Regions from separate parts of the Salinarimonas chemoclinalis genome, predicted to be linked through region 2. Evidence: predicted binding sites of a transcription regulator. Region 2 holds the regulator's gene; the other holds the start of a gene.

Region 1 (15,086 bases), on a different contig from region 2:
TCGCCTACGCCAACGAGGCCTATCTCTCCTTCGCGGGCGCCACCGAACTCTCCGAGATCAAGACCGTCGAGCGCCTCTTCCTCGGCGCGCCGGAGGTCTCGGAGGCGATCTACCGCCTCGCCCAGGCCGCGCGCGAGGAGCGCGCGCTCGCCGAGGAGATCCGCCTCTCGCCGGCGCTCGGCGGGCGCGGTGACCACGGCTGGTATCGCGTGCGCGTGCGCCCGCTGCCGCGCCCGGGCGGCAAGCCCGCGGTGCTCTGGTCGATCGCCGACGTGACGCACGAGCGCGAGCGCCACGAGAACGTCTTCCAGGAACTCCAGCACGCCATCGACTATCTCGACCATGCGCCGGCGGGCTTCTTCTCCGTCGAGCCGGACGGCTCGGTCGCCTACATGAACGCCACGCTCGCCGCCTGGCTCGACCACGACCTCGCCAAGGTCGGCTCCGGCGGGCTGGCGCTCGAGGACATGGTGCCCCCCGACGCGGCGACCCTGCTCGCCTCGGTGGAGGGCGCGCCGGGCGAGGTGCGCACCGAGATCTTCGACATCGACATGACGCGCCGCGCCGGCCAGGCGCTGCCCGCACGGCTCTACCACCGCGTCGCCTTCGGCATGGAGGGCGAGCGCGGCGCCTCGCGCACGCTCGTGATCAACCGCTCGGCGGGCGAGGAGGGGTCCGCGGACGCCCAGCGCGCCGCGGAGGTGCGCTTCGCGCGCTTCTTCAACAATACGCCGATCGCCATCGCCACGCTCGGGCGCGAGGGGCGCATCCTGCGCGCCAACGCCCCGTTCGTGCGGCTGTTCGGCACGATGCCGCGCGCCGAGCCCGGCGGCGAGGAGCCGCGCCTCGTCCAGCGGGTGCTGGAGCGCGACCACGAGTCGCTCGCCGGCGCGCTCGCCGCCGCCGAGAGTGCGCGCGCGGCCGAGCCCGTCGAGGTCGGCATCGTCGGTCCCGGCGAGCGCTCGGCGCGGATCTGGACGAGCCCCGTCAACGAGACGGACGGGGAGGGCGAGGTCGCCATCGTCTACGCGCTCGAGACGACCGAGCAGCGCCAGCTCGAGACGCAGTTCGCCCAGGCCCAGAAGATGCAGGCCGTGGGCCAGCTCGCAGGCGGCGTGGCGCACGACTTCAACAACGTGCTCCAGGCGATCATCGGCTATTCCGACCTGCTGCTGGCCAACCACAGGCCGACCGACCCGGCCTTCCAGGACATCATGCAGATCAAGCAGAACGCCAACCGGGCCGCGAGCCTGGTGCGCCAGCTGCTCGCCTTCTCGCGGCGCCAGACGCTGCGCCCCGAGGTGCTCGACCTCGGCGAGACCATGTCCGACCTGACGATGCTCCTGAAGCGCCTGCTCGGCGAGCGCGTCGAGCTCGATCTGCGCCACGGGCGCGACCTGTGGCCGATCCAGGCGGACGTGCACCAGCTCGAGCAGGTCGTCATCAACCTCGCGGTGAACGCCCGCGACGCGATGCCCGACGGCGGGCGCCTGACGATCCGCACCGCGAACGTGCACGCCGAGGAGGCCGCCCGCCTCGAGCGCCCCGGCATGCCGGCGGCGGACTACGTGCTCGTCGAGGTCGCCGACACCGGCACCGGCATCCCGCCCGAGGTGATGGACAAGATCTTCGAGCCGTTCTTCACCACGAAGGAGATCGGCAAGGGCACCGGGCTCGGCCTCTCGACCGTGTTCGGCATCGTCAAGCAGTCCAATGGCTTCGTCTACGTCGATTCGACGCCGGGCGAAGGCGCCTCCTTCAAGGTCTACCTGCCGCGCCACGTGCAGACCTCCGCCGAGGTGGCGGCGGCACGGCTCGGCCCCCTCGCGAGGCCCAACGCCGACCTCACCGGCCACGGCGTCGTGCTCCTCGTCGAGGACGAGGACCCCGTGCGGGCGGTGAACTCCCGCGCGCTCAAGGCCCGCGGCTACACCGTGCTCGAGGCCGCCTCCGGCGTCGAGGCGCTCGAGGCGATCGCGAGGTCCGAAGCGCCGGTCGACCTCGTCGTCTCGGACGTGGTGATGCCGGAGATGGACGGGCCCTCGCTCCTGCGCGAGCTGCGCAAGACGCATCCCGACCTCAAGGTCGTGTTCGTCTCCGGCTACGCCGAGGACGCCTTCAAGAAGAACCTGCCGGAGGGCGAGGACTTCGCCTTCCTGCCCAAGCCCTTCACCCTGAAGCAGCTGGTGGAGACGGTGAAGGAGACGATGGGGCGGTGACGGAGCGGCGGCGGCCCGCCGTGGGCGGTGCGCGCTGCCGGGCTCGCGCGGACCTTTCCTGTGGACGCCGCCGCGGGCGGCGGATCGCGACGACCCGCGTCGGCCGCGCCGGGTGGACCCGGCCGCGGGCTCGCGCGGTCTCGCGCGGTCTCCGGCGGGCGCGCCGCAAACCCTTGCGCGACGGGCGCGGCGGCGGCGCCGGGAATTTTCCGTTCCCTTTTCGTTTTAGCTCTTGCGTAAGAGAACGAAGCGCGTACATTGCGGAGGTCGACGCCGCGTTGAGATTCGTCTCCACCCCGTGCAATAAGGGATTCGCGAAATGGCTCAGACCTCGCTGAGGCTGGTGGAAGGCTCCCCCATGGACAAGGACAAGACGAAGGCGCTCGACGCGGCGCTCTCGCAGATCGAGCGTGCGTTCGGCAAGGGCTCGATCATGCGGATGGGCAAGAACCAGCCGCTCGTCGAGATCGAGACGGTGTCGACGGGCTCGCTCGGGCTCGACGTCGCGCTCGGCGTCGGCGGGCTGCCGCGTGGGCGCATCGTCGAGATCTACGGGCCGGAGAGCTCCGGCAAGACGACGCTCGCGCTCCACACCATCGCGGAGGCGCAGAAGAAGGGCGGCGTGTGCGCCTTCGTCGACGCCGAGCACGCGCTCGATCCGGTCTACGCCCGCAAGCTCGGCGTGCAGCTCGACGACCTGCTGATCTCCCAGCCGGACACCGGCGAGCAGGCGCTCGAGATCACGGACACGCTGGTGCGCTCGGGTGCGGTGGACGTGCTCGTGGTCGATTCCGTGGCGGCGCTCACCCCGCGCGCCGAGATCGAGGGCGAGATGGGCGAGGTGCAGCCGGGCCTGCAGGCGCGCCTGATGTCGCAAGCGCTGCGCAAGCTCACCGGCTCGATCTCGCGCTCGAAGACGATGGTGATCTTCATCAACCAGATCCGCATGAAGATCGGCGTCATGTACGGCTCGCCGGAGACGACGACGGGCGGCAACGCGCTGAAGTTCTACGCCTCGGTGCGCCTCGACATCCGTCGGGTCTCGACGCTGAAGGACCGCGACGAGGCGATCGGCAACCAGGTGCGCGTCAAGGTCGTCAAGAACAAGGTCGCCCCGCCGTTCAAGCAGGTCGAGTTCGACATCATGTACGGCGAGGGCATCTCCAAGGTCGGCGAACTGCTCGACCTCGGGGTGAAGGGCGGCATCGTCGAGAAGTCCGGCGCCTGGTTCTCCTACGACAGCCAGCGGCTGGGCCAGGGGCGCGAGAACGCCAAGACCTTCCTCAAGGACAATCCAGACGTCGCCAAGCGCATCGAGGACGCCATCCGCCAGAATTCGGGCGTGCTGGCCGACCGCATCCTCGACGAGGCGACGCCCACCGCCGACGACCTGGACGAAGGCGAGGCCTGACGCGCCACCCGCTCTCGCGGGGGCGAGGTCCCCCGGCTCGGCGCTCGCCCGGCGCGCGACGAGCGAGCCTCGGACCGGGTCGGGCGATCCGCGAGTTCGGGGTGGGCGAGTTCGGGGTGGGCGAGTTCGGGGTGGGCGAGTTCGGGGTGGGACCGCGCCGCCATGCGCGGCGTGACGCAGCCCGAGGCTCGCGCATCCCCGAGGCGGTGATGCGGCGAGGCGGTGATGCGGCGAGGCGGCGATGCGGCACGGTGCCGCCCGCCGGCTTCGCTCGTATCCGCTTCGCTCGTCTCGGTGTCGCGGCCCCGGGCCGTCTCCGGCCGCCATGCAGGCCCGATCCCGCGGGGCTCGGGGTGGCTCGGTGCCGGTCGAGGGCTGCGCGGAGCGGGAACTGCGGTGCTTCCCGCCGATCATCGCGGCGCGTCTCGTGCCATGGCGCGGACGTCGTGCGTCGGGCGCAGCACGGCGACGGCGAGGCCGAGCGCGGCCGCGGCGAAGAAGGCGGCGGGAAGGCCGACCTCGTCCGCCGCCGCCCCGGCGAGCGCCGGCCCGACCAGCTGGCCGGCCGAGATCAGGAAGAACGTCGCCCCGAAGCCCGCCGAGGGCCGGTCGTTGAAGACGTTGACGCTCCAGATGCCGTAGAGACCCGTCACCAGGATGAAGGCCGCCCCGTAGAGGGCGCCGCCCGCGAGCACGAGGGGCGCGCTGCCGGGCGCTGCCGCGAGGATGGCGGTCACGAGCGCGATCGCCACCGTGCCGGCGGCGAGCACCGTCGAGAGCCCGAAGCGGCGCACGAGATCCCCGGCGAGGCCGCCGGCGACCCCCGCGACGCCGATCAGGATCCAGAACACGCGTCCCGCGTCGGGCGCGAGGCCGCCGCGCGCGACGACGAGTTCGACGGCGAAGGTCCAGAACACCGAGGTCACGAGCCCGAAGGCGAACGCGCCGGCGAAGAGCGGGCGCGCCTCCCGGCGCATCAGGAACGCCCGCGTCAGCCGCGGCGGCCGCGCCGCCGCGCCCGCCGCCGGCCCCGCGCTCCCGCGGCCGGGCAGGAGGAACGCGTTCCAGATCGTCGCGGCGAGCGCCAATGCGGCGAAGACGAGCCAGGCCGTGCGCCACTGCACCCCCGCCAGAATCGCGACGGGACCCGACAGCATGACGCCGAAGCTCGTGCCGGAATTGATCCAGGCGTAGGCGCGGTTCTGGTGGCGCTCCGCGACGAGGCGCATGACCGCGTCCGACATCGGCGGATAGGCGAGCCCGGGGCTCGCCCCCGCGAGCACGACGCCCGCGGCCAGGACCCAGACGTTCGGCGCGAGCCCGATCAGCGCCATGCCGGCCGCCGCCGCGAGCCCGCCGAGGACGACCGGCGGGCGCGGCCCCAGCGTCGCCGACACCGTCGAGCCGAACAGCGTCGCGAGCAGGTAGGCCGCATAGGAGCCGCTGGCGATCAGGCCGAGCGCGAAGGCGTCTAGCGCGAACGCCGCGCCGATCTGCGGCACGAACAGGCCGTAGGTGTAGCGCGCGAGGCCGTAGGTCGCGCCGACGATGGCGATGCCGGCGGGAACGAGCGCGAGGGGCGACAGCGCCCCGTCGCCCCGCTTCGCGTCTTTCCTTGCGTCTCCCTCGGCGTCTCCCCGCCGCCCGCTCGTCCCGCTCACAGCCGCCGAGAGAGCTGGATCGCGATCGTGCGGTCGCCGGTGAGGCCCTGCCAGAGCACCTCGAAATGCCCGCCCTCCTCGCGGATCCGTCGGAATTGCCGGTCGGAGAGCTTGATGCACACGTTGGTCAGCACCCAGGCCGGGAGCGGCGCTTCGTCCGCCTGCGTGCGGTCCGCGCGCCCGCGTGCGTCCCGGTCGACTTCGTGCGCGCACACGGCCGCCAGCACCGGCGGCGACTCGGCGAGATCGACCGGCACGACGAAATGCGCGTAGTCCGCGAGCGTCGCCCGCGTCACCGAGCGCGCCGTCAGTTCGGAGAAGCGCCGCATCTCGGGGAGCGCGTAGAAGGCGCCGATGCCGCCGAGCGCGCCGTCCGCGACGACCTGCATCTCCGAGAGGACGAGGTCGCCCGGCCGGGTGAGCCGCATCAGCCGCGCGCGCGTGTTCGCCGGCGTGTCGTTGCCCTCCTGGAAGCCGAGATGGGTGATCACCATCGGCGCCGCGTCGAGCGCGAGATCGGCGGCGCCGATCGTGTCGTAGTCGACCGTCAGCGGCCGCACCAGCGCGTCCGGCAGGATGCGTGAGACGCCGGCGCGCATCGTCTCGGCGGATTCCGGGTTGATGTCGACGGCGGTGTAGCTCGCCGGCGCGACGCCGAGCCGGGCGAGGCGCTCCAGCATGTGGCAGGTCTTCGTCGGCTCGGGCCCGAGCTCGACCCAATGATAGCGCTGCCCGCCCGCCGCGTGCGAGACCTCGAGCGCCGCCATCGTGAGGAGATCGCGCAGGCCGACGGGATCGTGCGAGGTCGCGCCGATCGTCGGGTCGCCGATCGCCGCCTCGTTCAGCCGGCGCATCAGGCCGAAGATCTCCGCGAGGCGCGAGCGCTCGGCGCGGTCGCCGGACTGCGGCGCGTACTTGCGGCTGTTCGCCCGCGTCACGATGCGGTCCTCGTCGACGCCGAGGTACCAGGCGAGCGAGCGGCAGGCGCGCTGCTCGAGGTCGTCCGCGGCCGACGGAGCGGGTGCGGGAGGGGAAGAGGAAGAGGAAGAGGAAGAGGAAGAGGAAGAGGAAGAGGAAGAGGCTTGGCGGGTCTGGGCGTGCGAGGTCGTCGAGTCCATGGCCGTTCGTCGCTCCGCTTCGAGATTGCCGTGGTTCTTGTAGGTAACCAAAAGCTGTGTTGCAAGGGCTTTTTCCATCTTGACGCTAGGTCAGAAGCGCGGCGCACGCGTGTCCCGCGGCGCGCTGTCTTGCCTCCCGAAGCGCCACGGCGTAGCCCTGTGCGTGCGCCGCCGGCCCGCGTGGGCCGGCGCTCTTCGGGGCGTGATCGATGACCATCCAGAAGCAGGCCGGGTTCTGGCTCGCCGCGTTCGTCGCCACGGCGTTCTTCCTGTGGCTGTTCTCCGACATCCTGCTGCCCTTCGTGGCGGCGCTGGCGCTCGCCTACCTGCTCGATCCCGTGGCGGACCGGCTGGAGCGGCTCGGGCTCGGGCGGCTCGCGGCCACGCTCCTGATCCTGCTCGCCTTCGTGCTCGTGTTCGTGCTCGTGCTGGTGCTGATCCTGCCGCTCGTCGCCCGCGAGACGACCGCGTTCCTCGAGACCCTCCCGGCCTACGTGACGCGCCTGCAGAGCCTGCTCGTCGAGCGCGGCGCGCCGCTGCTCGACTATCTCGGCGTCGAGATCTCGGGCGAGGAGCTCCAGCGCAACATCGGGGACATCGTCTCGCGCGGGGCGGGCTACCTCGGCACCGTCCTCGGTACGCTGCTGGCGAGCGGGCAGACGGTGATCTCGGTCTTCTCGCTCCTCGTACTCACACCCATCATCGCCTTCTACCTGCTCGTCGACTGGGACCGGATGGTCACCACCGTCGACGGCTGGCTCCCGCTGCGCAACCGCGCCACCATCCGGCGGCTGGCGGGCGACATCGACGACGTGCTCTCGCGCTTCGTGCGCGGGCAGGCGACGCTCTGCGTCATCCTCGGCGGCTTCTACGCGCTCGCGCTGATGGCGATAGGGCTGAATTTCGGGGCGCTGATCGGGCTCGTGGCCGGGCTCCTGTCGGTCATCCCCTACGTCGGCTCGATCACGGGGCTGCTCCTTTCGGTGGGCGTCGCCATCGTCCAGTTCTGGCCGGACTGGATCTGGATCGTCGCGACGCTCTCGATCTTCCTGTTCGGCCAGTTCGTGGAGGGCAACTTCCTCTCGCCGAAGCTGCTCGGCGGGGCGGTGGGCATCCACCCGGTCTGGCTGATGTTCGCTCTGTTCGCCTTCGGCTCGCTGTTCGGCTTCGTGGGCCTGCTGCTCGCCGTCCCGCTCGCGGCGATGGTGGGCGTGCTCACCCGCTTCGCGATCGGCCGCTACCTGGAGAGCCCGTTCTACGATCCGGCGCTCGGGCGCGGGCCGCAGCGCCCGGCGGAGGACGGGGATGGCTGAGCCGGGCGGGCGCATGCGCCAGCTCCCCCTCGACCTCGCCGGGGCACCGAGCCACGCCGAGGAGGACTTCCTCGTCGGCCCCTCGAACGAGGCGGCCTACGCGGCGATCGAGGCCTGGCCGCGCTGGAGCGACCCGGTGCTGCGTCTCGAGGGGCCGCGCGGCTCCGGCAAGACGCATCTCGGCGCGATCTGGGCCGCCCGCGCCGGCCCCGTGCGCATCGCCGCGCGCCTCGTGCGCGAGGAGGACGTGCCGCGGCTCGCGGCCGCGGGCGCGATCCTGCTCGAGGACGCGGACGCCGGCCCGCTCGACGAGCCGGCTCTGTTCCACCTGCTGAACCGGGTGCGCGAGCGCGGTGGCTGCGTCCTGATCACGGCGGCGAGCCCGCCGGAGGCCTGGGGCATCGCCACCCGGGACCTCCTCTCGCGGCTGCGGCTCGCGCCGGTCGCGCGGCTCGCGGCGCCGGACGACGGGCTGCTCAAGGCCGTGCTGGTCAAGCTCTTCCTCGATCGCCAGCTCGTCGTCGACACGAGCGTCGTGGACTTCCTCGCCCTGCGCCTCGAGCGCTCGCTCGCCGCGGCGGGCGAGGCGGTGGCGGCGCTCGATGCCGAGGCGCTCTCGGCCAAGCGGCGAATCACGCGGCCGATGGCGGCGCAGTACCTCGCGCGGCTGACCGGAGAGGAGGGGGCGCAGGACGCCGGCGGCGCCGCGGTCGAGGCGGGGCCCGATCGAGGTCGGGCCTGACCGGCCGCGCCCTTCCGCCCGCCCGGCCTTGCCTCTATCATCACCCCGTCACATCGATGGCGTTCGAGTGGGGGCGCCGATGCGACGACGGGGAGAGAATCTTGCGCGCCAACATCACCCGCGAGGAAGTTCAGGCGATCGCCGAGGTGGAGAACCCGCCCGCGGTGCAGAAGGGCGAGGCGCCGGAGGGCGCCGACCTGCGCGGCACGCCGCATCGGTTCGTCAACCGCGAGCTCTCGTGGCTGCAGTTCAACCGGCGGGTCCTGGAGGAGGCGCAGAACCCCAATCATCCGCTGCTGGAGCGGCTGCGCTTCCTGTCGATCTCGGCCAACAACCTGGACGAGTTCTTCATGGTGCGCGTCGCCGGCCTGAAAGGGCAGGTGCGTTCCAACGTCTCCGCGGTGAGCCAGGACGGGCTCACCCCCTCCGAGCAGCTCGCGCGGATCGCGCAGGCGGTCTCGACGCTGGCCAGCGACCAGCAGGCCCGGTGGCGGGCCCTGGCACCGGAGCTGCTCGAGGAGGGCATCGCCATCGTCGGGGAGGGGGACCTCGACGGGGCCGAGCGCGCCTGGCTCGAGGACCACTTCCTCCACCACGTCTTCCCGATCCTCACCCCGCTCGCCATCGACCCGGCGCACCCCTTCCCGTTCATCCCCAACCTGGGCATGACGATCGCGCTCAAGCTGCGCCGCCGCAGCGACGGGCGGCTGCTCAACGCGCTCATCCGCCTGCCGCTCAAGATCGACCGCTTCATCAAGCTGCCGGACGGCGGGGCCGGCCTGCGCTTCGTGGCGCTCGAGCAGGCGATCGAGATGCACGCCTCGCGGCTCTTCCCGGGCTACGAGCGAATCGGCCAGGGGTGCTTCCGGGTGATCCGCGACAGCGACCTCGAGATCGAGGAGGAGGCGGAGGATCTCGTGCGTGTCTTCGAGACGGCGCTCAAGCAGCGCCGGCGCGGCAGCGTGATCCGTCTCGAGATCGAGGCCTCGATGTCCGATGATCTCGCCCAGTTCGTCTCCGACGAGCTCGACGTCGCCCCCGACGAGGTCTTCAAGGTCGACGGCATGCTCGCCGTGAACGACCTCTCGCAGATCGTCGGGCTCGAGCGGCCGGAGCTGAAGTTCAAGCCGTATGCGCCGCGCTTCCCCGAGCGCATCCGCGAGAAGGGCGGGGACGCCTTCGCCGCGATCCGCGAGAAGGACATCGTCGTCCACCACCCCTACGAGAGCTTCGACGCCGTCGTCGGCTTCCTGGAACAGGCCGCGCGGGATCCCAACGTGGTGGCCATCAAGCAGACGCTGTACCGCACCTCCTCGCAATCGCCCATCGTGGCGGCCCTCGCGGAGGCGGCGGAGGCCGGCAAGTCCGTGACCGCGCTCGTCGAGCTCAAGGCGCGCTTCGACGAAGAAGCCAACATCCGCTGGGCACGCGACCTCGAGCGGGCCTCGGCCCAGGTCGTGTTCGGCTTCATCGAGCTCAAGACCCACGCCAAGCTGTCGATGGTGGTGCGGCGCGAGGGGGGAAACCTCGTGACCTATTGCCACGTGGGCACGGGCAACTATCACCCGATCACGGCGCGCATCTACACCGACCTGTCGTACTTCACCGCGGACCCGGTGATCGCCCGCGACGTCTCGCGAATCTTCAACTACATCACCGGCTACGCCGAGCCCGCCGAACTCGAGCGCATGGCGGTCTCGCCGGTGACGGCGAAGAAGCGGCTCCTCCAGCACATCGAGGAGGAGATCGCCCACGCGACGGCGGGGCGGCCGGCGGCGATCTGGCTCAAGTGCAACGCGCTCGTCGACGCGCAGATCATCGACGCGCTCTACGACGCCTCCGCCGCCGGCGTGCAGGTGGATTGCGTCGTGCGCGGGATCTGCTGCCTCAGGCCCGGCATCCCGGGCCTGTCCGAGACCATCCGCGTGAAGTCCATCGTCGGGCGCTTCCTCGAGCACTCGCGCATCTACGCCTTCGGCAACGGCCACGGTCTGCCGCACGCCAAGGCGCACGTCTACATCTCGTCCGCGGACCTGATGCAGCGCAACCTCGACCGGCGCGTCGAGGCGCTCCTGCCGATCACGAACCCGACCGTGCACCAGCAGGTGCTCGATCAGATCATGCTCGCGAACCTGCTCGACAACCAGCAGAGCTGGCGCGTCCTGCCCGACGGGTCGAGCGAGCGCATCGTTCCGGACGCGGACGAGGAACCTTTCAACGCGCACAAGTTCTTCATGACGAACCCGAGCCTCTCGGGTCGTGGAAAGTCGCTGAAGACGTCGAGCCCGCGGGAGCTGTCGCGGCGCCGGCGGGCGAGGAGCTAGAGCATCATCCCACCCGGGGGGCTCCGGCGGACAGGGGCGAGATCGTTGGACACGACGAGCGACAAGACCAACCCGCGCGACACCGCGCCCGGCCGCCTCAAGGTCGGGCGGCCGATCGCGATCATCGACATCGGCTCGAACTCGGTGCGTCTCGTCGTCTACGAGGGCCTCACCCGCGCTCCGATGCCGATCTACAACGAGAAGGTCCTGTGCGGGCTCGGCCGGCACGTGGTCTCGACCGGGCGGCTCGAGGACGAGGCGGTGGCGCGCGCGCTCAGGGCGCTCGCCCGCTTCAAGGTCCTGTGCGAGACGATCCGGGTCGGCGAAATCCTCGTCCTCGCCACCGCGGCGGCGCGCGACGCGCAGAACGGGCCGGACTTCCTGTCGCGGGCCGAGGAGATCGTCGGGCGGCCGATCGAGCTGCTCTCGGGCGCCCGCGAGGCGGAGCTGTCGTCCCTGGGCGTGATCTCGGGCTTCCACGAAGCGGACGGGATCGTCGGCGACCTCGGCGGCGGCTCCCTCGAACTCGTCGACGTGGCGGGTCTCGAGGCTGGGCAGGGCGTGACGCTGCCGCTCGGCGGGCTGACGCTGCAGGATCTCTCCGACGACAGCCCCAAGAAGGCGCGCCGTCTCGTGCGCGAGGCGCTGCCGCGGGCGCCGCAGCTCGCGCGGCTCAAGGGCCGCACCTTCTACGCGGTCGGCGGCACCTGGCGCAACCTCGCGCGCCTGCACATGGCCGAGCGCGGCTACCCCTTGCGCGTCATGCACGACTACCGCATCGATCCCGCCGACGGGCTCGCCTTCCTCGAGATGGTGGAGCGCACGCCCGCCACCGCGCTCAAGGAGATCGACGCGGTCTCGGACGCGCGCCGGCCGCTGCTCGCCTACGGCGCCATCGTGCTCGAGGAGATCATCAAGCTCGGGCGGCCCGCGAGCATCGCCGTCTCGGCGCTGGGCGTGCGCGAAGGCATCCTGTTCGAGCGGCTCGACGACGATCTCAAGGCCCGCGACCCGCTGATCACGGCGGCGGCGGACTTCAACGTCCTGCGCGCCCGCTCGCCCGGGCACGGCGTCGAGCTGGTCTCGTGGACGGACACGCTGTTCGAGACGCTGGAGCTCGACGAGACGCCGCAGGAACGGCGCCTGCGCCACGCCGCCTGCCTGCTCGCCGACATCGGCTGGCGGGCGCATCCGGACTATCGCGGCGAGCAGAGCCTCAACATCATCGCCAACGGCGCCTTCGTCGGCATCGACCATCCCGGCCGCGCCTATCTCGCGCTGTCGAACTACTTCCGCCACGAGGGCCTGTCGCTGGAGAAGGCGAGCGCGCAGCTCAAGGGCCTCGCGACCCCGCGGCTGATCGGGCTCGCGCGCATCCTCGGAGGCGCCTTCCGCGTGGCCTATCCGGTCTCCGTCGCGATGGAGGGCGTGCTGCCGAAGACGGCGCTGATCGCGCGCGGCGGCGCGAAGGGCCCGCGCATCGTCCTCAACCTGCCCGAGGACATGGGTGACCTCGTCGGCGAGCGGCTGGTCGGACGGCTCAAGCAACTCGGGCGGGTGCTGGAGCGCGAGCCGAAGATCCAGGTGGGGTGAGACGACCTCGCGCGTCACGGCCGTGCCCCCGCGGAGCGAACGACGGCGGCGTGCCGGCGCGCCCGCACGTCCGCTGCGAGGCGATCGCGCGCCTCGACATCCCCGACGCCGTCGTTCCATGGGCGAGCCCCGGCGCTCGCACGACGCCGTAGACATGCGGCTGGCGCAGTGCGGTTGACAATTGTAAAGAAATCGTTGACCAATTATACCGTAGGTGGCGTAGCCTGCAGCCGAGGCGCGCATTTGGTCCCGCGAGGGGCGCCGCAACCTTCGTTCTATGGATCGGGAGACGAAGACGATGGCCGAACGCCCGAAGAATCTCGAATACTACGGCGACATATACGGTAACCTGCTGCCCGACGCGGCGAAGATCGCGGAACAGCAGCGTGCGTCCGACGGTGTTCCGGACGCGCGGACCCGCGACATGGTCGCGACGAGCGTCGCTCAGGCCCTCTCGCTGACGCCGGCGAGCTTCATTGCGAAATTCGACGAGGTCTGCGACTGCGCCGTGAAAGGCGGGCATGCCTCCGAGACCGAAGCCTCGCTCTTCCGGCGTTTGGGCCATGCCTATGCGCGACGGGACGAGTCGGAGGCGGGCGCGGTTCTGGACGAGATCGGACGCCACTCCGACGGGTCGGCGCTCCTGAAGAAGGTGCAGGAAACGTTGCCGGAGGCGCAGGCCGAACGGCGGGAACGCCATCCCAGGAGGTTCTGGCAGTTGGTGGGAGGCTATATCGGTCTCTGGATCGGCGCCGCCCTCGGCGGCGGCTGGTACGGCGCGGCTCTCGGCTTCAAGATCGGATACGAGCTGGCCGGGGTCATCTACGACCGCACGGGTGGCGGGCCATCGGGAAGCAACGTCATGGCCAGACCGAACGGCGAGCCCTGTACACAGCCCGTGTGGCTCTGAAACCTTTCCGATCGACGGCTGTTCCAGAGGAGAGGGAACCGATGTTTGAGCGCCCGGAAAAACTCGAATACTATGGCAATATTCACGATGATGTTTCGAAACGCTTTGGAAAGCCCCCGGAGCCGAGCGTCTCGCCCGACGACGTCTCGGACCTCGGAACGCGTCGCCTGATCGCGACGTCGGTGGCGCAGCTCCTCTCGCTGACGCCGGAGAGCTTCGAGGCGAAGTTCACCGAGATCTGCGATTGCCTCGTCCGACGCGGAGTCGCCTCGGCCTCGGAAGCCGATCACCTCCGGCGCCTGGGCCACGCCTACGCGCGCCGAGACGAGGGGCGTGCGCTCGAGGCGATCGAAGCCATCGCAGGCATCACCGCCCCCTCCCCCTTCCTGCGGGCGCTGAAGAACGAGACGGCGCAGACACAGACGATGTCGAACGACGGGGACAAGGACAAGAAACTCTGGAAGCTGATCGGGGGGCTGATCGGCGCCGCGGTCGGCGGCCTGATCGGCGGCTGGTCAGGGGCGTCTCTGGGCTTTCTGGTCGGCTCCGAGATAGCCTTGTACATCCACGAGACCTACGGGGGTGGCCGGCGGGGAAGCAACGTGATCGCCGGACCGAACGGCGAACCCTGCACCACACCTTTTTTCCTGTGAGGCTAGACGCGCGGGCCCGGCTCGTTCACACACCTGCGGCGCGCCTCGCGACGGGCACGCACGTCTCGAGGAAGCGCGCCACCGCATCGATCCCGAGCAGGGGGCGGCCGATGAACCAGCCCTGCGCGATGTCGCAGCCGTGCAGGCGCAGGAACTCGAGCTGGGCGCGGGTCTCGATGCCCTCCGCCACGACGTCCATGCCCAGCGAGTGCGCCAGGTTGACGATCGTGCGGGCGATCGCGGCGTCCTCCGGATCGGTGCCGATGTCGCGCACGAAGGACTGGTCGATCTTCAGCCGGTCGACGGGGAAGCGCTTGAGGTGGGCGAGGGAGGCGTAGCCGGTGCCGAAGTCGTCGAGCGCGATCGTCACGCCGAGCGCGTGGAGCCCGCGCAGGGTCTCGGCCACCTTGTCGCTGGCGCGATCGAGGAGGACGTTCTCGGTCACCTCGACCTCGAGCCGCGTCGGCGGCAGGCCCCAGCGCGCCAGATTGCGGGCGACCTCGGCGACGAAGCCCTCGTCCTTGAGCTGGGCGGCGGCGACGTTGACGGCGACCTGCCCGGGCTCGAGCCCGCGGTCCACGAGCTCGCGCACTGCGCCGAGCGCCTTGTCGAGCACGATGCGGCCGAGCGGCTGGATGAGCCCGGTCTCCTCCGCCACCTGCACGAACTCCGCCGGGGAGACCATCTCGCCGTCCCGCCGCCAGCGCACCAGCGCCTCGAATCCGGTATGCGTGCCGTCGCGCGTGCGCGCCTGCGGCTGGAGCGCGATCTCGAGCGCGCAGCCCGCGATCGCCTCGCGCAGCGCGTGCGAGATCTCCTGGCGGCGCTCGAGCCGGCTGAGCAGCGCCGGGTCGAAGAAGCACCAGGTGCCGCGCCCCTTCGCCTTGGCCTGGTAGAGCGCGATGCCGGCGTTCTTGAGCAGGTCCGCGGACGTCTCGCCGTCCTGCGGATAGAGCGTCACGCCGATCGAGGCGCTCGGCCGGAAGCGTCGCCCGGCGATGCCGATCTCCTCGCGCAGGCTGTCGTGGATCGCCGCGACAACGCGGTGCGCGTCGGCCGCGTCGCGCAGCCCCGGCAGGAGAACGGCGAACTCGTCGCCGCCGAGCCGGGCCACGACGTCGCTCGCGCGGACCGCGCCGGAG
Region 2 (15,086 bases):
GCGTACCCGCTGCTCGGCCATCTGCCCTGGATGGCGAAGGACGCGCCGGGCTTCTTCACGCGCTGCGCGCGTGAGCACGGCGGCGTCGTCTCCCTCGCGCTCGGGGGCTGGCCGGCGCTGCTCGTGACGGATCCGGACGAGATCGAGCCGATCCTGGTGCGCAACCACACTTCCTACGTCAAGCACCGGTTCTTCTGGCGGCACGTGCGCGCCATCTTCGGCGAGGGGCTGCTGACCAGCAACGGCGCGCTCTGGCAGCGCCAGCGCCGCCTCGCCGCCCCCGCCTTCGCCGGCCGCAAGCTCGACGGCTACGGCCCGATCATGGTGCGGATGACGCAGGAACTGCTGGAGACCTGGACGCCCGGGGAGGTGCGCGACGTCCACGCCGACATGATGGGGCTGACCCTGCGCATCGCGGCGCGGACGCTGTTCGGCTCCGAGGTGAAGGAGGAGGTCGAGCGGATCGACGGGGCGGTGACGCTCCTCATGGACGAGATCGCCGCGCGCTACGCGCGGCCGTTCCTGATCCCCGACGCGGTGCCGCTGCCCGGCCACGTCCGCTACCGGCGCGGCCTGAAGGTGGTCGAGGACGTGATCGCGCGGATCGTCGCCGAGCGCCGCGCCCGCCCGACCGAGGCGAGCGACCTTCTCACGCTCTACATGCAGGCCCGCGACGAGGACGGCGGCGGCATGTCCGACCGCCAGCTGCGCGACGAGATGGTCACCCTGCTCCTCGCCGGGCACGAGACGACGGCGCTCGTGCTCTCCTGGGCCTGGTACGAGCTCGCGCGCCACCCGCGGGCGCAGGAGCGTCTCCTCGCCGAGATCGAGGATGTCCTCGGCGACCGTCCGGCGGGCGTCGAGGACGTGCGCCGCCTCCCCTTCGCGACCTGCATCGTGAACGAATCGATGCGCCTCTACCCGCCGGGCTGGGCGGTGGGCCGCGAGACGACGCAGCCCGTCGAGATCGGCGGCTGGCCGGTCGCGAAGGGCACGACGGTGATCATGGCGCCGTGGGTGCTCCACCGCGATCCGCGCTGGTTCGACGATCCCGAGGCGTTCCGACCGGAGCGCTGGGAGGACGGGCTCGAGGAGCGCCTGCCCCGCTTCGCCTACATGCCGTTCAGCGGCGGGCCGCGGGTGTGCATCGGCGGGCGCTTCTCGATGATGGAGGCGATCCTCATCCTCGTCACCATCGCCCGCCGCTTCCGACTCGCGCCGGTGCCGGGCCGGGAGACGACGCCCTTCCCGTCGATCACGCTGCGCCCGAAAGGCGGCGTGTGGGTCGAGCCGCAGGCGCGCGGCGGGGCATGAGCGTCGCGCTCAATGACCGCGCGCCGCGAGCCAGGCTTCCATCTCGGCGATTTCCCGCTCCTGCTCGCGGATGACGGCCTCGGCCAGCGCCCGGATCTCCGGGTCGGCCCCGTGATCGAGGACGACCCGCGCCATGTCGATGGCCCCGCGGTGATGCGGGATCATGCCGCGGACGAAGTCCACGTCGGCGTCGCCGGTGAGCGGGATGTCCATCTCCGCATGCATGCGGGCGTTGGCCGCGCGAAACGCGGCGACCGCCGGGCTCTCGGCCGCGACCACGGGGGCGGCGTGGGCGCCGTGGGCGCCGTGGGAGGCGTCCTGGGAGGCGATCGCGGGGGGCGTAGCGGATGCCGCGACGAGGACGAGGGCCGCAGCGGCGACGCGAAGGGACTTCATGAGTTTGCGCTTTCGTCGATTGGACGGGTGGGATGGTGGCTTGGAGTCGGAGCGTGATCGATCGCGGACCCGCTCTTCAGCCGGCCTCGGCCGGCTCGACCGGCGTCGCCTCGTAGCCGCCGCGGGCGAGCGCGGCGCGCAGGTCGGAGTCGCTCGCCCGGGAGACGATCGAGACCCGCTTGGCCGCGACGTCGGCGGAGACCTCCGCGGCGGGATCGACGCCCGCGACGATGCGGGCGATCGCCTTGGCGCAGCCGCCGCAGCTCATGTCTGGAACGCTGTAGAGACGCACGGGACCCCTCCTCGTCGGGTGTGGCCCCATGCTCATCGACCTTCCCATCATGGCAAGGTCAAGCGGATTCGTGCGGGTGGAATCGCGCGCGCGCGCATGCTACATACGCCGCCGCGACGGTCCCGTAGCTCAGCAGGACAGAGCAGCGGTTTCCTAAACCGTTGGTCGGAGGTTCGAGTCCTCCCGGGATCGCCAGATCGTCGCACCGGCCGAGGCCGCGCGGCGGCGGGCTCTCGAACGTCAGCCCGTCTCGATCTCGTGCACCGCGCGGGCCAGCAGGTCGAGCATCTGCTTCCTGATCTCGGCGTCGCTCACGTCGGCCGGCAGGTCGGCACGCAGCTTCTCGTAGACGACCTCGTCCCCCGGCTTCGTCAGGTTGACCGAGACCACGGAGCGGGCGTAGGCCTCCGCCTCGTCGCCGGTCCTGCCGAGCTTCTCGGCGGCCCACAGGCCGATGAGCCGGTCGCGGCGGGCCATCGCCTTGAAGCGGAGTTCCTCGTCGTGCGCGAACTTGTTCTCGAAGGCGGATTCGCGGTCGTCGAAGGTGGTCATGGTCCGATCCGATGCGCGTTGCGACACGCGGGCCCGTGCCCGCGAGGCCGGTATATCGCCCCCGCCCGCCGCGCGCCACCCGGCATGCTGCGTAGGAGCCCGTGCACGGGGTTCCGCGCGGGCGTTTACCCGAGCGTGAAAGGCGCGTTGTGCATCCCCATCTCTTCGGATAGGGTCCCCGCGAACGGGCGGCCCTCATTGCCGCTCGACCGTGCCCGCCATCATGCGTTCCCCCGGCGGCGGGCCGTTCGAGAGCCAGGAGCCTCAGGCCTTCCCATGGATTTCAACAAGCCACGGTACACGCCCATGAATCGCCGCCGTCGGATCTACGAGGGCAAGGCGAAGGTCCTGTTCGAGGGACCCGAGCCCGGGACGCTCATCCAGCACTTCAAGGACGACGCGACCGCCTTCAACGCCAAGAAGCACGAGGTCATCGACGGCAAGGGCGTGCTGAACAATCGCATCAGCGAGTTCGTCTTCCAGCACCTCAACGACATCGGCGTGCCCACGCACTTCATCCGCCGGCTGAACATGCGCGAGCAGCTCATCCGCGAGGTGGAGATCATCCCGCTCGAGGTCGTGGTCCGCAACGTCGCCGCCGGCTCGCTGTCGAAGCGGCTCGGGCTCGAGGAGGGCACGCAGCTGCCCCGCTCGATCATCGAGTTCTACTACAAGAACGACAAGCTCGACGACCCGATGGTGTCGGAGGAGCACATCACCGCCTTCGGCTGGGCGACGCCGCAGGAGATCGACGACATCATGGCGCTCGCCATCCGCGTCAACGACTTCCTGTCCGGGCTCTTCCTGGGCGTCGGCATCCGCCTCGTCGACTTCAAGATCGAGTGCGGCCGGCTGTGGGAGGGCGACATGATGCGCATCGTCGTCGCCGACGAGATCTCCCCGGATTCGTGCCGGCTGTGGGACATGAAGTCCGCCGAGAAGCTCGACAAGGACCGCTTCCGCAAGGATCTCGGCGGCCTGATCGAGGCCTACACGGAAGTGGCGCGCAGGCTGGGCATCCTCGCCGAGACCGACGGCGTGCCGATGGGCGGCCCGCGCCTGGTTCAGTGAGGATCGAGACGTGCCGGCAGGGTGACACCTGCTCTCGGGGCGCACTTCGAACGCCCTCCAGGGAGATCGGTGGATCGCCCAACCGGCTGAAAGCTCTGCACGCGCGGGCTGCGCGAGCGTTCTCCTTCCCTGTAGGGGAAGGTGGCTCGGCGAAGCCGAGACGGATGGGGCGCGCGGCACGCGCGTTCGGCGAAGCCGAAATGCGACGGCGGCAGCGGAAACCGCCCCTTCCGCTTCGCGGAACGCGTCTCTTCGCGCCGCGCCCCATCCGTCACGCGGCCTTCCCCTACAGGGAAGGGGCAGGGCCTGCGCGGCTGCTCGTGGCGGCTTCACTCACGACGACGCCGCCTCCGCCTTGACCGCCAGCGCGTGGAGCCCCCGGTCGAAGGCCTCCTTCAGGGCGGCGTTGACCAGCCGGTGGCGCTCGACCCGGCTCTTGCCGGCGAAGGCGTCCGAGACCACCTCTATCCGGAAGTGGGTCTCGCCACCCTCGCGCCAGCCGGCATGGCCGGCATGGAGGTGGGATTCGTCGACGACCGAGAGGCGCACGGGCGCGAAGGCGTCGGAAAGCCGCGTCTCGATCAGGCTCTTCATCGTGGGCGTCGTTTCGGGCGTCGTGTCGCTCATGCCGGGCCGTCTCTCCGCGCGTGGGGAATGCCTGCCTTGCGTCGCCCGCGCCGCATCGCCGCGTCAAGCCTTCATTGCGACGCGCACGCCCCTCTCGGCCCTTGCCCGCGCGCGGTCATGGCTCATAATCACCGGACCATGGACCTGAACTCGCCCCTGTTCGACCGCATCCGCATCAAGCCGAAGGCCGAGAAGGTCGACGCCCATGCCGAGAGCGCGGCCAAGACCGCGCAGGCCCCCGCCTGCGAGCATCCCGGCTGCGACGGCCAGGGCCTCTATCGCGCGCCCAAGGGCCGCGGCCAGGAGGGCAAGTACTGGCGCTTCTGCATGGACCACGTGCGCGCCTACAACGCCTCGTACAATTACTTCAAGGACATGCCGGAGGAGGCGGTCGCCGCCTACCAGAAGGACTCGGTCATCGGGCATCGCCCCACCTGGTCGATGGGCGTGAACCCCGCCGCCCGGGAGCGTGCGGCGAAGGGCGCGCGCGCCGGCGCCTACGCCCGGGACTGGGCCTATCACGACCCGTTCGACGTGCTGCGCGAGGGCGGCGTCGGCGAGACGCGGCGTGCGCCGGAGCCGCCGCGCCCGCGCTATTCCGGCCCCGTGCGCCAGGCGCTCGACGTGCTCGGTCTCGAGGAGGGCGCGGACGCGCCGACCATCAAGGCGGCCTACAAGGCGCTGGTGAAGCGCTTCCACCCGGACGCCCACGGCGGCGACCGCGCCTACGAGGAGCGGCTGCGCGACATCATCCGCGCCCACGACACGCTCAAGACCGCCGGCCTGTGCTAGGAGACCGACCCGTATCACGAGCCGACGCACCGGCGTCGAAACCGGCCCCGACGTTGCATGGCGCGGCGGCGGGGCGTAACCAGGACCGCGAGCGCGAGACGCGGGCGGCGCGAGGAGCGCGCCGCGCACCGGTCCGCGAGAGAGAGGCGTTCATGCAGGCGACGACCGACACCCGAGCCGAGACGACGAGCGGCATCCCGGACCTGAAGCTGTCCGTGCGCCAGGCCTTCGGCATCGACAGCGATCTCGAGGTGCCGGCCTTCTCCGCGGGCGAGGAGCACGTGCCGGAGGTCGATCCGGACTACATCTTCGACCGCGAGACCACGCTCGCCATCATCGCCGGCTTCGCCTTCAACCGGCGCGTCATGGTCACGGGCTACCACGGCACCGGCAAGTCGACGCACATCGAGCAGGTGGCGGCGCGGCTGAACTGGCCGTGCGTGCGCGTCAACCTCGACAGCCACGTCTCGCGCATCGACCTGATCGGCAAGGACGCCATCGTCCTGCAGGACGGCAAGCAGGTCACGGAGTTCCGCGACGGCATCCTGCCCTGGGCCTACCAGCACAACGTCGCCCTCGTCTTCGACGAGTACGACGCCGGGCGCCCGGACGTGATGTTCGTGATCCAGCGCGTGCTGGAGAGCTCGGGCCGCCTGACGCTGCTCGACCAGAGCCGCGTCATCCGCCCGCACCCGTCCTTCCGCCTGTTCGCGACCGCCAACACGATCGGGCTCGGGGACACGTCGGGGCTCTATCACGGCACGCAGCAGATCAACCAGGCGCAGATGGACCGCTGGTCGATCGTCACCACGCTGAACTACCTGGAGCACGACCGCGAGGTCGAGATCGTGCTCTCGAAGGTGAAGTCCTGGCAGGGGACGGACAAGGGTCGCGACACCGTCGACAAGATGGTGCGCGTCGCCGACCTCACCCGCAACGCCTTCGTCAACGGCGACCTGTCCACGGTGATGAGCCCGCGCACGGTCATCACCTGGGCGGAGAACGCCGCGATCTTCGGCGACGTCGGCTTCGCCTTCCGCCTGACCTTCCTCAACAAGTGCGACGAGCTCGAGCGCAACCTGGTCGCCGAGTTCTACCAGCGGTCCTTCGGCAAGGAGCTGCCGGAGAGCTCGGCCAACGTCGTGCTCTCCTGAGGCACGAAAGCAAGCAGCGACAGGGTCCGCATGGCCATCTCCAACCGCAAGCCCGGCGAGAAGCGGGACGCGCCCAACGAGGGCCTCAAGCGCTCGGTGGCCGCGTGCCTGCGCGCCATCGCGCGTGCGCCCGAGCTGGAGGTGACCTACGCCTCCGACCGGCCGCTCCTCACCTCGGACCGGGCGCGCCTGCCCGAGCCGCCGCGCAAGGCGTCCTCGCAGGACGTCGCGGTGATGCGCGGGCACGCGGATTCGATGGCGCTCAGGCTCGCCTGCCACGACGGCGCGATGCATCGCCGGCTCACGCCCGAGGGCGCGGCGGCGCGCGCGGTGTTCGACGCCGTCGAGCAGGCGCGCTGCGAGTCGATCGGCTCGCGGCGCATGGAGGGCGTCGCCGACAACCTCGACGCCATGCTCGAGGACCGCTACCACCGCGGTGGAAAGTACGAGGACATCACCGATCGCGCCGACGCGCCGATCGAGGACGCGCTCGCGCTGATGGTCCGCGAGCGGCTCACCGGCCGCAAGCCGCCCAAGGCGGCCGCGAAGATCGTCGACCTCTGGCGCGGGCACATCGAGGCGAAGGCCGGCACGAGCCTCGACGGCCTGCTCTCGACCATCGAGAACCAGCGCGCCTTCGCCCGGGGCGTGCGCGACCTCCTCGTCTCCCTCGACATGGTCGAGGAGAGCGAGCTCGAGCCCGAGGAGAGCGAGGACGAGCAGGAGCAGGAGGGCGAGGACCAGTCCGACGAGAGCCGGGAGGGCGAGACCGAGGAGGACGCGCAGGGCCAGCAGGCGGAGATCGAGATCTCCGACGAGGCGACCGACGAGATGGAGGAGGGCTCGCAGGAGGCGGCCGACGGACCGTCGGGCGAGATGCCGGAGGACGCGCAGGACGCCGACAGCGAGGAGGCCAACGAGAGCTGGCGGCCGCCGCCCCCGCGCGCCAACGAGCCGCGGATCCCCGACTACAAGGCCTTCGCCACCGCGCACGACGAGATCGTCCACGCCGAGGACCTGTGCGACGCCGAGGAGCTGACGCGGCTGCGCGCCTATCTCGACAAGCAGCTGTCGAATCTCCAGGGCGTCGTCGGGCGCCTCGCCAACCGCCTGCAGCGCCGGCTCCTCGCCCAGCAGAACCGCTCCTGGCTGTTCGACATCGAGGAGGGCATCCTCGACCCGGCCCGGCTGCCGCGCATCATCATGGACCCGATGACGCCGCTCTCCTTCAAGCAGGAGAAGGACACGGAATTCCGCGACACGGTCGTCTCGCTGCTGATCGACAATTCCGGCTCGATGCGCGGGCGCCCGATCACGGTGGCGGCCACCTGCGCCGACATCCTCGCGCGCACGCTCGAGCGCTGCGGCGTCAAGGTCGAGATCCTCGGCTTCACCACCCGCGCCTGGAAGGGCGGGCAGTCGCGCGAGCAATGGCTCCAGGCCGGCAAGCCGGCGAACCCGGGCCGGCTCAACGACCTGCGCCACATCGTCTACAAGGCCGCGGACGAGCCCTGGCGGCGCGCGCGGCGCAACCTCGGCCTGATGATGCGCGAGGGGCTGCTCAAGGAGAACATCGACGGCGAGGCGCTCGACTGGGCGCACAAGCGCCTGCTCGGTCGGCCCGAGCAGCGGCGCATCCTGATGGTGATCTCCGACGGCGCGCCGGTCGACGATTCGACCCTCTCGGTGAACCCGGGCAACTACCTCGAGAAGCACCTGCGCTTCGTCATCGAGGAGATCGAGACCCGCTCGCCGGTGGAGCTGATCGCCATCGGCATCGGCCACGACGTGACACGCTACTATCGCCGCGCGGTCACCATCGTCGATGCCGAGGAGCTCGGCGGCGTGATGACCGAGAAGCTGGCCGAGCTGTTCGAGGACACCGGCGCCGCGCCGCGGGCGGGCGTGATGCCGCGTCGGGCCGCCGGCGGTCGCCGGGGCGCGCGTTGAGGCTTCCCCGCCGGGGGCTGCTGGCCGGCTTGGCGACGGTCGCCGCCGGCGCGATCGCCCCCGCGCCGCGGGCGCGGGCGGATCTCTCGGGGCCGCTGCCGCTGGCGCTGCGGACCTACCCGATCCGCGACCTGGGCGCGAACGGCCTCGTCGACGGCCGCCACGGGCGGCTGCGTTATCGCGGCGGGATCGAGGTGCAATCCGGCGAGCGCACGTTCGGCGGGTTCTCGAGCCTCGTCGTCCTCGACGACGGCGGCGCGCTGCTCGCCGTCTCCGACCACGGCTACTTCCTCGCCGCCGACATCCGGCGCGGGGGCGACGGCGCCATCGTCGATCTCGCGAACGCGGTGCTCGCGCCGTTGCTGGGACCGGAGGGCGGGCTCCTGTGGCGCCAGGGGCTCCACGACGCGGAGGCGCTGACGCTCGACGGCGGGACGGCCTACGTCGGCATCGAGCAGGAGCAGGTGGTCTTCGCCTACGATCTGCGGGCCGGCATCGCCGCGCCGGGAACGCCGCTCCCGCTGCCGCCGGCCGTGCGGGCCGTGCTCGACCGCTGGCCCGGCAACAAGGGAATCGAGAGCCTCTTCGTCGCGCCCGCGCCGTCCGCCTTCCCCGGCGCCCTCGTCGCCATCGCCGAGCGCGCGCGCCGCGGCGACGCGACGCCGACGGTCGGCGTCGTCCTCACCGGGCCGGCCGCCGGGGCGACCTTCGCGGTCGCGCGCTCCGATGCCTTCGAGATCACCGATTGCGCCGTCCTGCCGGACGGCGACCTCCTGCTGCTCGAGCGCCGCTACGCGCTGATCAGCGGCGTCGCCGCGCGCATCCGCCGCGTGTCGGGCGCGGCCCTCGCGCCCGGCGCGACCCTGGACGGCCCGACGATCTTCGAGGCGGACTGGACGAACGCCATCGACAACATGGAAGGGCTCGCGGTCCACCGCGGCCCGGGCGGCGAGACCATCCTCACGATGATCTCCGACGACAATTATTCATTGCTCCAGCGCACGCTGATCCTGGAGTTCGAGCTGGTGTGATCGACCCCGGCGCCTCTTGCGGGCCGGCACGGCCGAGCTAAGCTCGCACGACCGATCCGCCAGCGCACCGGACCTCTCCCGATGACGATCCCGCACCTCCCCGCCCGCCGCGCTCGCGCCGGTGCGCGCATCGCCTCCTGCCTCGCCGCCGCGCTGCTCGCGGCCCCCTCCGCCGCCCTCGCCCAGCGCCTCGCGGACGTCGACGCCCTCGTCGCCCCGCACGTGGGGTCGGACACGCCCGGGCTCGCCGTCCTCGTCGCGGAGGACGGGGTCGTGCGGCACCTCGCGGGCTACGGCGTCGCCGACATCGAATCGCAGGAGCCCGTCACCCCGGATACGCTGTTCGACCTCGCCTCGGTCTCCAAGCAGATGACGGCGCTCGCCGCGGCGCTCCTGGTCGAGGACGGCACGCTCGATCCGACCGCCCCCGTCGCCGACGTGCTGACGATGCTGCCAGCGCTCCCGGAAGGGGCGAGCCGGGCGATCCTGCTCGAGGATCTCGTGCGCCACACGAGCGGCCTGCCGGACTACCTCGGTGACGCGCCGGGGCTCGGCTTCGACGAGACGACGACCAACGGCGACGTGCTCGCCTGGGTCGCGGGCATGCCGCTCGACGCCGAGCCGGGCACCGTCTTCGCCTACTCGAACACCGGCTATCTCGTGCTCGGCGCCCTCGTGGCCGCGGCCGACGGCGTCGAGAGCCTCGACGCGGTGCTGCACGCCCGCGTCTTCGAGCCGCTCGGCATGACGTCCTCCGCCTCCGGCTACCCGCGGGACGAGGCGCGTCGCGCCTCCGGCCATGCCGGGACGGACGGCGCCTTCGAGGCGAGCGGATGGGATACGTCGGTGGAGGGCGACGGCTCGATCTGGACGAGCCTCGCCGATCTCGCCCGCTACGAGGCCGCGCTCGCGGAGGGGTTCGCACCGGGCGAACTCCTGGTCTCGCAGGGTGCCTTCGACGACGGGGAGCGGATCGCCGACGAGAGCGGCGCCGGCTACGGCTGGGGCTGGTCGCTGTACACCGACGACTTCGACAGGACGGTCGCGGCGCACGGCGGCTCCTGGTACGGCACGGCGGCGTACTACTATCGTGGGCTCGACACCGGGGTCTCCGTGGTGGTGCTCGCCAACGGCGAGGATCTCGACGCGGAGAGCCTCGCCTGGGAGATCGCGCGGGCGCTGGAGGAGTGACGCGCACCGCCCGCGGCGCAGCCCTGGTCGGCGCGCGCGGGGTGGCGTGCGTGCCCGCCGGGCGGCAGTCTCGCACGGCTGGACGAGCGGGACGTAAGCGGGACATGAGCGATATGGCGGGCGGCACGGGGACGGCGGAGGCGCGCGCGCCGGCGGAGGGGGGCGGCGGGCCGATCCAGCCGGTCTCGGCGGGGGCGCTCGCGGCGCTCGTCGGCTTCGCCTCGACCTTCGCGCTGCTGCTGCAGGGCTTCGTCGCGGTGGGCGCCACGCCCGCCCAGGCGGCGTCCGGGCTGCTCGCGGTATGCCTCGTCAAGGGCGTGCTGGCGATCGGCCTGTCCTGGCGCACGCGGCTGCCGATCTCGATCGCCTGGTCCACGCCCGGCGCGGCGCTGCTCGTGGCGACCGGCGCCTACCCGGGGGGCTTCCCGGTCGCGGTCGGCGCCTTCCTGGCGGCCTCCGTCCTCGTGATCCTGGCGGGGGTGATCCGGCCGTTCGGCCGCGCCGTCGAGCGCATCCCGATGCCGCTGGCCGCCGCGATGCTGGCGGGCATCCTGCTCGACCTGTGCCTCGCCCCGGCGCGCGCGACGCTGGTGGAGCCGGCGCTGGCGCTGCCGATCGTCGTCGTGTGGGCGTCGGCGCTGCGCTTCGCGCGGCCGTATGCCGTGCCGCTCGCGGTTCTGGTGACGATCGGCCTCGTCTTCGCGGCGACACCGCTGCCCGAGGCGTCCTGGGCCGCGCTCGCACCCCGGCCCGTGCTCGTCGCTCCGACCTTCTCGCTCGACGCGCTCGTCGGTCTCGCCCTGCCGCTCTTCCTCGTGACGATGGCCTCGCAGAACGTGCCGGGGCTCGCGGTGCTCGCCGCCAACGGCTACCGACCGCCGGTCGGGCCCGTCTTCGTCGGCACCGGCGTCGCGAGCGCGATCGCCGCCCCCTTCGGCGGCCATCTCGTGAACCTCGCCGCCATCACCGCGGCGCTGTGCGCGGGACCCGAGGCGCATCCCGACCCGGCGAAGCGCTGGGTCGCGGCGGCGACGGCGGGGGCGGTCTACGTCGCGCTCGGCCTCTCCGCGGGCGCGGCGGCCGCCTTCATCGCGGCCTCGCCGCCGATCTTGATTCAGGCGGTGGCCGGCCTCGCGCTGCTGACGAGCTTCGCGGGCGCGATCCAGGCGGCGCTCGCGGACGAGAAGGCGCGCATGGCCGCCCTCGTCTGCTTCGTCACCACCGCCTCCGGCGTGGCCTTCTTCGGCATCGGCGCGCCGTTCTGGGGATTGCTCGCCGGCGGGGCGATGTGGATGCTCCGGCGGTGATCGGGGGCTCGGCGCGGGAGCGGCATCGCCGCCGATAACCGTCCGATCCCGGATACGCCGACCCCGCTCAATACCGCCGGAACAGGCTCACCAGCTTGCCCTGGATCTTCACCCGGTCCGGCCCGAGCACGCGCGTCTCGTAGGCGGGGTTGGCCGCCTCGAGGGCGATGGAGGAGCCGCGGCGGCGGAAGCGCTTCAAGGTCGCCTCCTCGTCGTCGATCAGCGCGACGATGATGTCCCCGGTGTTTGCCACGTCCTGCTTGCGCACGACGACGATGTCCCCGTCGAGGATGCCCGCCTCGATCATCGAATCGCCGCGGACCTCCAGCGCGAAATGCTCGCCCGAGGCGACGAGGTCCGGCGAGACGGTGATCGAGTGGCTCTGCGACTGGATCGCCGAGATCGGCACGCCCGCCGCGATCCGGCCCATGACCGGGATCTGGATGCCGCGCTCCTCGTCCGGAACGCTCGGCGGCGCCGCGGGCGCCGACGCGGCCTTGGGCTTCGCCGCGAGCCCGCCCTCGACGACGCTCGGGTTGAAGCGCCGGCTCGACGGCACGCCCAGGCCCTCGGGCAGGCGCACGACCTCGAGCGCCCGCGCCCGGTTCGGCAGCCGCCGGATGAAGCCGCGCTCCTCCAGCGCCGTGATCAGCCGGTGGATGCCCGACTTCGACTTGAGGTCGAGCGCGTCCTTCATCTCGTCGAAGGAAGGCGGGACGCCGGTCTCCCGCACCCGCTCGTGGATGAAGCGAAGCAGTTCGTGCTGTTTGCGCGTGAGCATGGAGCGACCCCGTCCTCGAGCCTTCCGCGCCGCCGGCCGAATCGCGATGGCGGTCACGCGGAAAACAAACGCGGAACTCATACCCGTTCCCCATGCGTTCCGCAACCCCCATCGCGGCGACTCGTCGCGGGACGGTGAACGGATCGGCGACGACGGGGTCCCCGGGCGGCGGCCCGCCGGGACGCGGCCTCCCTCTAGCCAGCGGCGACGAGATAGTTTATATATGAACTATCCACGGCGCGCATCCGTGCGAAACGCCCGCCCGATCCCTAGGGAGAGAGCCCATGCCGGTCTACAAGGCCCCCGTCGCCGACACGTCCTTCATCCTCGACGACGTCCTGAAGCTGTCGCGCCACGCCGATCTGCCGGGCTTCGCCGACGCCACGCCCGACACGGTGGCGGCGATCCTCGAGGAGGGCGCGAAGCTGACCGAGACGTCGTGGGCGCCGACCAATCTCGCGGGCGACCAGGAGGGCTGCACGCGCAACGCCGACGGCAGCGTCGCCGCGCCCAAGGCGTTCAAGGCGGCCTACGAGGCCTACGTCCAGGGCGGCTGGCTCGGGCTCTCGGCGCCCGAGGAGTTCGGCGGCCAGGGCCTGCCCACGACCCTCAACACGGTGATGCAGGAGTTCGCCTCCTCGGCGAACCTCGCGCTCGCCATGTACCCGGGCCTGACGATGGGCGCCATCGCCGCGCTGATCGAGCACGGCTCCCCGGAGCAGAAGGCGACGTACCTGCCCAAGATGATCGAGGGCACCTGGTCGGGCACGATGAACCTGACCGAGCCGCATTGCGGCACCGATCTCGGCATGATCAAGACCAAGGCGGTCCCCAACGGCGACGGCTCGTACGCCATCACCGGCACGAAGATCTTCATCTCGGCGGGGGAGCACGACCTCACCGAGAACATCGTCCACCTGGTGCTCGCCCGCATCGAGGGCGCGCCGCAGGGCACCAAGGGCATCTCGCTCTTCGTCGTGCCGAAGATGCTCGTGAACGACGACGGTTCGCTGGGCGCACGCAACGGCGTCTCCTGCGGCTCGCTCGAGCACAAGATGGGCATCCACGGCAACGCCACCTGCGTGATGAACTACGACGGCGCCACGGGCTGGCTCGTCGGCGAGGAGAATCGCGGGCTCGCGGCCATGTTCGTGATGATGAACGAGGCGCGGCTCGCGGTGGGCGTCCAGGGCCTCGCGGTCTCCGAGGTCGCCTACCAGAACGCCGTCGCCTACGCGAAGGACCGCCTCCAGGGCCGTTCGCTCACCGGCCCGAAGAACCCGGACGGCCCGGCCGACCCGATCATCGTCCACCCGGACGTGCGCCGCACGCTGATGACGATCCGCGCCATCAACGAGGCGGCGCGTGCGCTCATCCTGCGCACGGCGCTCGAGAGCGACATCGCCCACCGTTCGCCGGACGCGGCCGCGCGCCAGAAGGCCCTCGACTTCCTCGGCCTGATGACGCCCGTCGTGAAGGGCGTGTTCACGGATCTCGGCTTCGACAACGCGGTCAAGGCCCAGCAGATGTTCGGCGGGCACGGCTACGTCGAGGAGTGGGGCATGTCGCAGTTCGTCCGCGACGCCCGCATCACCATGATCTACGAGGGCGCCAACGGCATCCAGGCGATGGATCTCGTCGGCCGCAAGCTCGCCAAGGACGGCGGGCGCGCGGTGATGGCCTTCTTCGGCGAGGTCGAGGCCTTCTGCAAGGCGAACGCGTCGGACCCCGCGATGCAGCCCTATATCGGGCCGCTCGGCGAGGGCCTGGGGCGCCTCCAGCAGGCCACGATGTGGTTCATGAACAACGCCATGGCCAAGCCCGACAACGCCGGCGCCGGAGCGACCGACTACATGCACATGTTCGGGCTGGTCGCGATGGGCTGGATGTGGGGGCTGATGGCCGAGGCGGCGCTCGCGAAGGAGGGTGCGCCCGGCATGGAGCGCATTATGGCCGAGAAGCTCGTCGTCGGGCGCTTCTACATGGAGCGTCTGATGCCCGAGACCGCGGCCCAGCTGGCGCGCATCTCCGCGGGCGCGGACACGACGATGGCGCTGCCGGCGGAGGCGTTCTGAGCGAGCCACGGCGCATACGAACCGAACGCCACAGGGAGGCATCCATGACCGACGCCTACATCTACGACCACGTCCGCACGCCCCGCGGACGCGGCAAGCCGGACGGGTCGCTGCACGAGGTGCCGGCGGTCGATCTCGCCGTGACCGCGCTGAAGGCGATCCGCGACCGCAACCGGCTGCCCCCGGTGATGATCGAGGACGTCGTGCTGGGCTGCGTCGACCCCGTCGGCGAGGCCGGCGGCGACATCGCCCGCGCCGCCGCGCTCAAGGCCGGCTTCGGCAAGGAGGTGCCGGGCGTCCAGATCAACCGCTTCTGCGCCTCGGGCCTCGACGCGGTGAACCTCGCCGCCGCCCAGGTGATGAGCGGCATGAAGGAGATGGCGATCGGCGGCGGCGTCGAATCCATGTCGCGCATCGGCATGGGCGCGTCGGGCGGCGCCTGGCCCGTCGACCCGAAGCTCGCCATCGACACCTACTTCCTGCCCCAGGGCATCTCGGCCGACCTGATCGCCACCAAGTACGGCTTCTCCCGCGACGACGTCGACGCCTTCGC

The links. Region 2 encodes LexA, which represses DNA repair genes until DNA is damaged. Its sites were predicted from a motif close to TGTTCNNNNTGTGTTCNG; they were not measured.
Region 1: recA (recombinase RecA) is a predicted target of LexA. The motif match lies at 2,430-2,447, and genes of this name have one in related genera.

Annotation. Positions count from the first base shown of each region.
Region 1 covers NZ_JBGMWH010000011.1:4,693-19,778, forward strand. The annotation lists gene cckA (cell cycle histidine kinase CckA) at 1-2,219, shown strand, start outside; gene recA (recombinase RecA) at 2,539-3,630, shown strand; gene AB9M23_RS16055 (MFS transporter) at 4,041-5,291, opposite strand; gene AB9M23_RS16060 (L-histidine N(alpha)-methyltransferase) at 5,288-6,229, opposite strand; gene AB9M23_RS16065 (AI-2E family transporter) at 6,619-7,722, shown strand; gene AB9M23_RS16070 (HdaA/DnaA family protein) at 7,715-8,464, shown strand; gene AB9M23_RS16075 (RNA degradosome polyphosphate kinase) at 8,521-10,788, shown strand; gene ppx (exopolyphosphatase) at 10,834-12,381, shown strand; gene AB9M23_RS16085 (hypothetical protein) at 12,680-13,291, shown strand; gene AB9M23_RS16090 (hypothetical protein) at 13,333-13,944, shown strand; gene AB9M23_RS16095 (sensor domain-containing protein) at 13,970-15,086, opposite strand, start outside.
Region 2 covers NZ_JBGMWH010000016.1:30,712-45,797, forward strand. The annotation lists gene AB9M23_RS18685 (cytochrome P450) at 1-1,314, shown strand, start outside; gene copM (CopM family metallochaperone) at 1,324-1,710, opposite strand; gene AB9M23_RS18695 (heavy-metal-associated domain-containing protein) at 1,787-2,002, opposite strand; tRNA gene AB9M23_RS18700 (tRNA-Arg) at 2,121-2,197, shown strand; gene AB9M23_RS18705 (DUF1476 domain-containing protein) at 2,243-2,554, opposite strand; gene purC (phosphoribosylaminoimidazolesuccinocarboxamide synthase) at 2,831-3,625, shown strand; gene AB9M23_RS18715 (BolA family protein) at 3,959-4,252, opposite strand; gene AB9M23_RS18720 (J domain-containing protein) at 4,391-5,044, shown strand; gene cobS (cobaltochelatase subunit CobS) at 5,197-6,198, shown strand; gene cobT (cobaltochelatase subunit CobT) at 6,229-8,148, shown strand; gene AB9M23_RS18735 (esterase-like activity of phytase family protein) at 8,145-9,179, shown strand; gene AB9M23_RS18740 (serine hydrolase domain-containing protein) at 9,261-10,370, shown strand; gene AB9M23_RS18745 (benzoate/H(+) symporter BenE family transporter) at 10,475-11,677, shown strand; gene lexA (transcriptional repressor LexA) at 11,745-12,458, opposite strand; gene AB9M23_RS18755 (acyl-CoA dehydrogenase C-terminal domain-containing protein) at 12,743-14,533, shown strand; gene AB9M23_RS18760 (acetyl-CoA C-acetyltransferase) at 14,578-15,086, shown strand, end outside.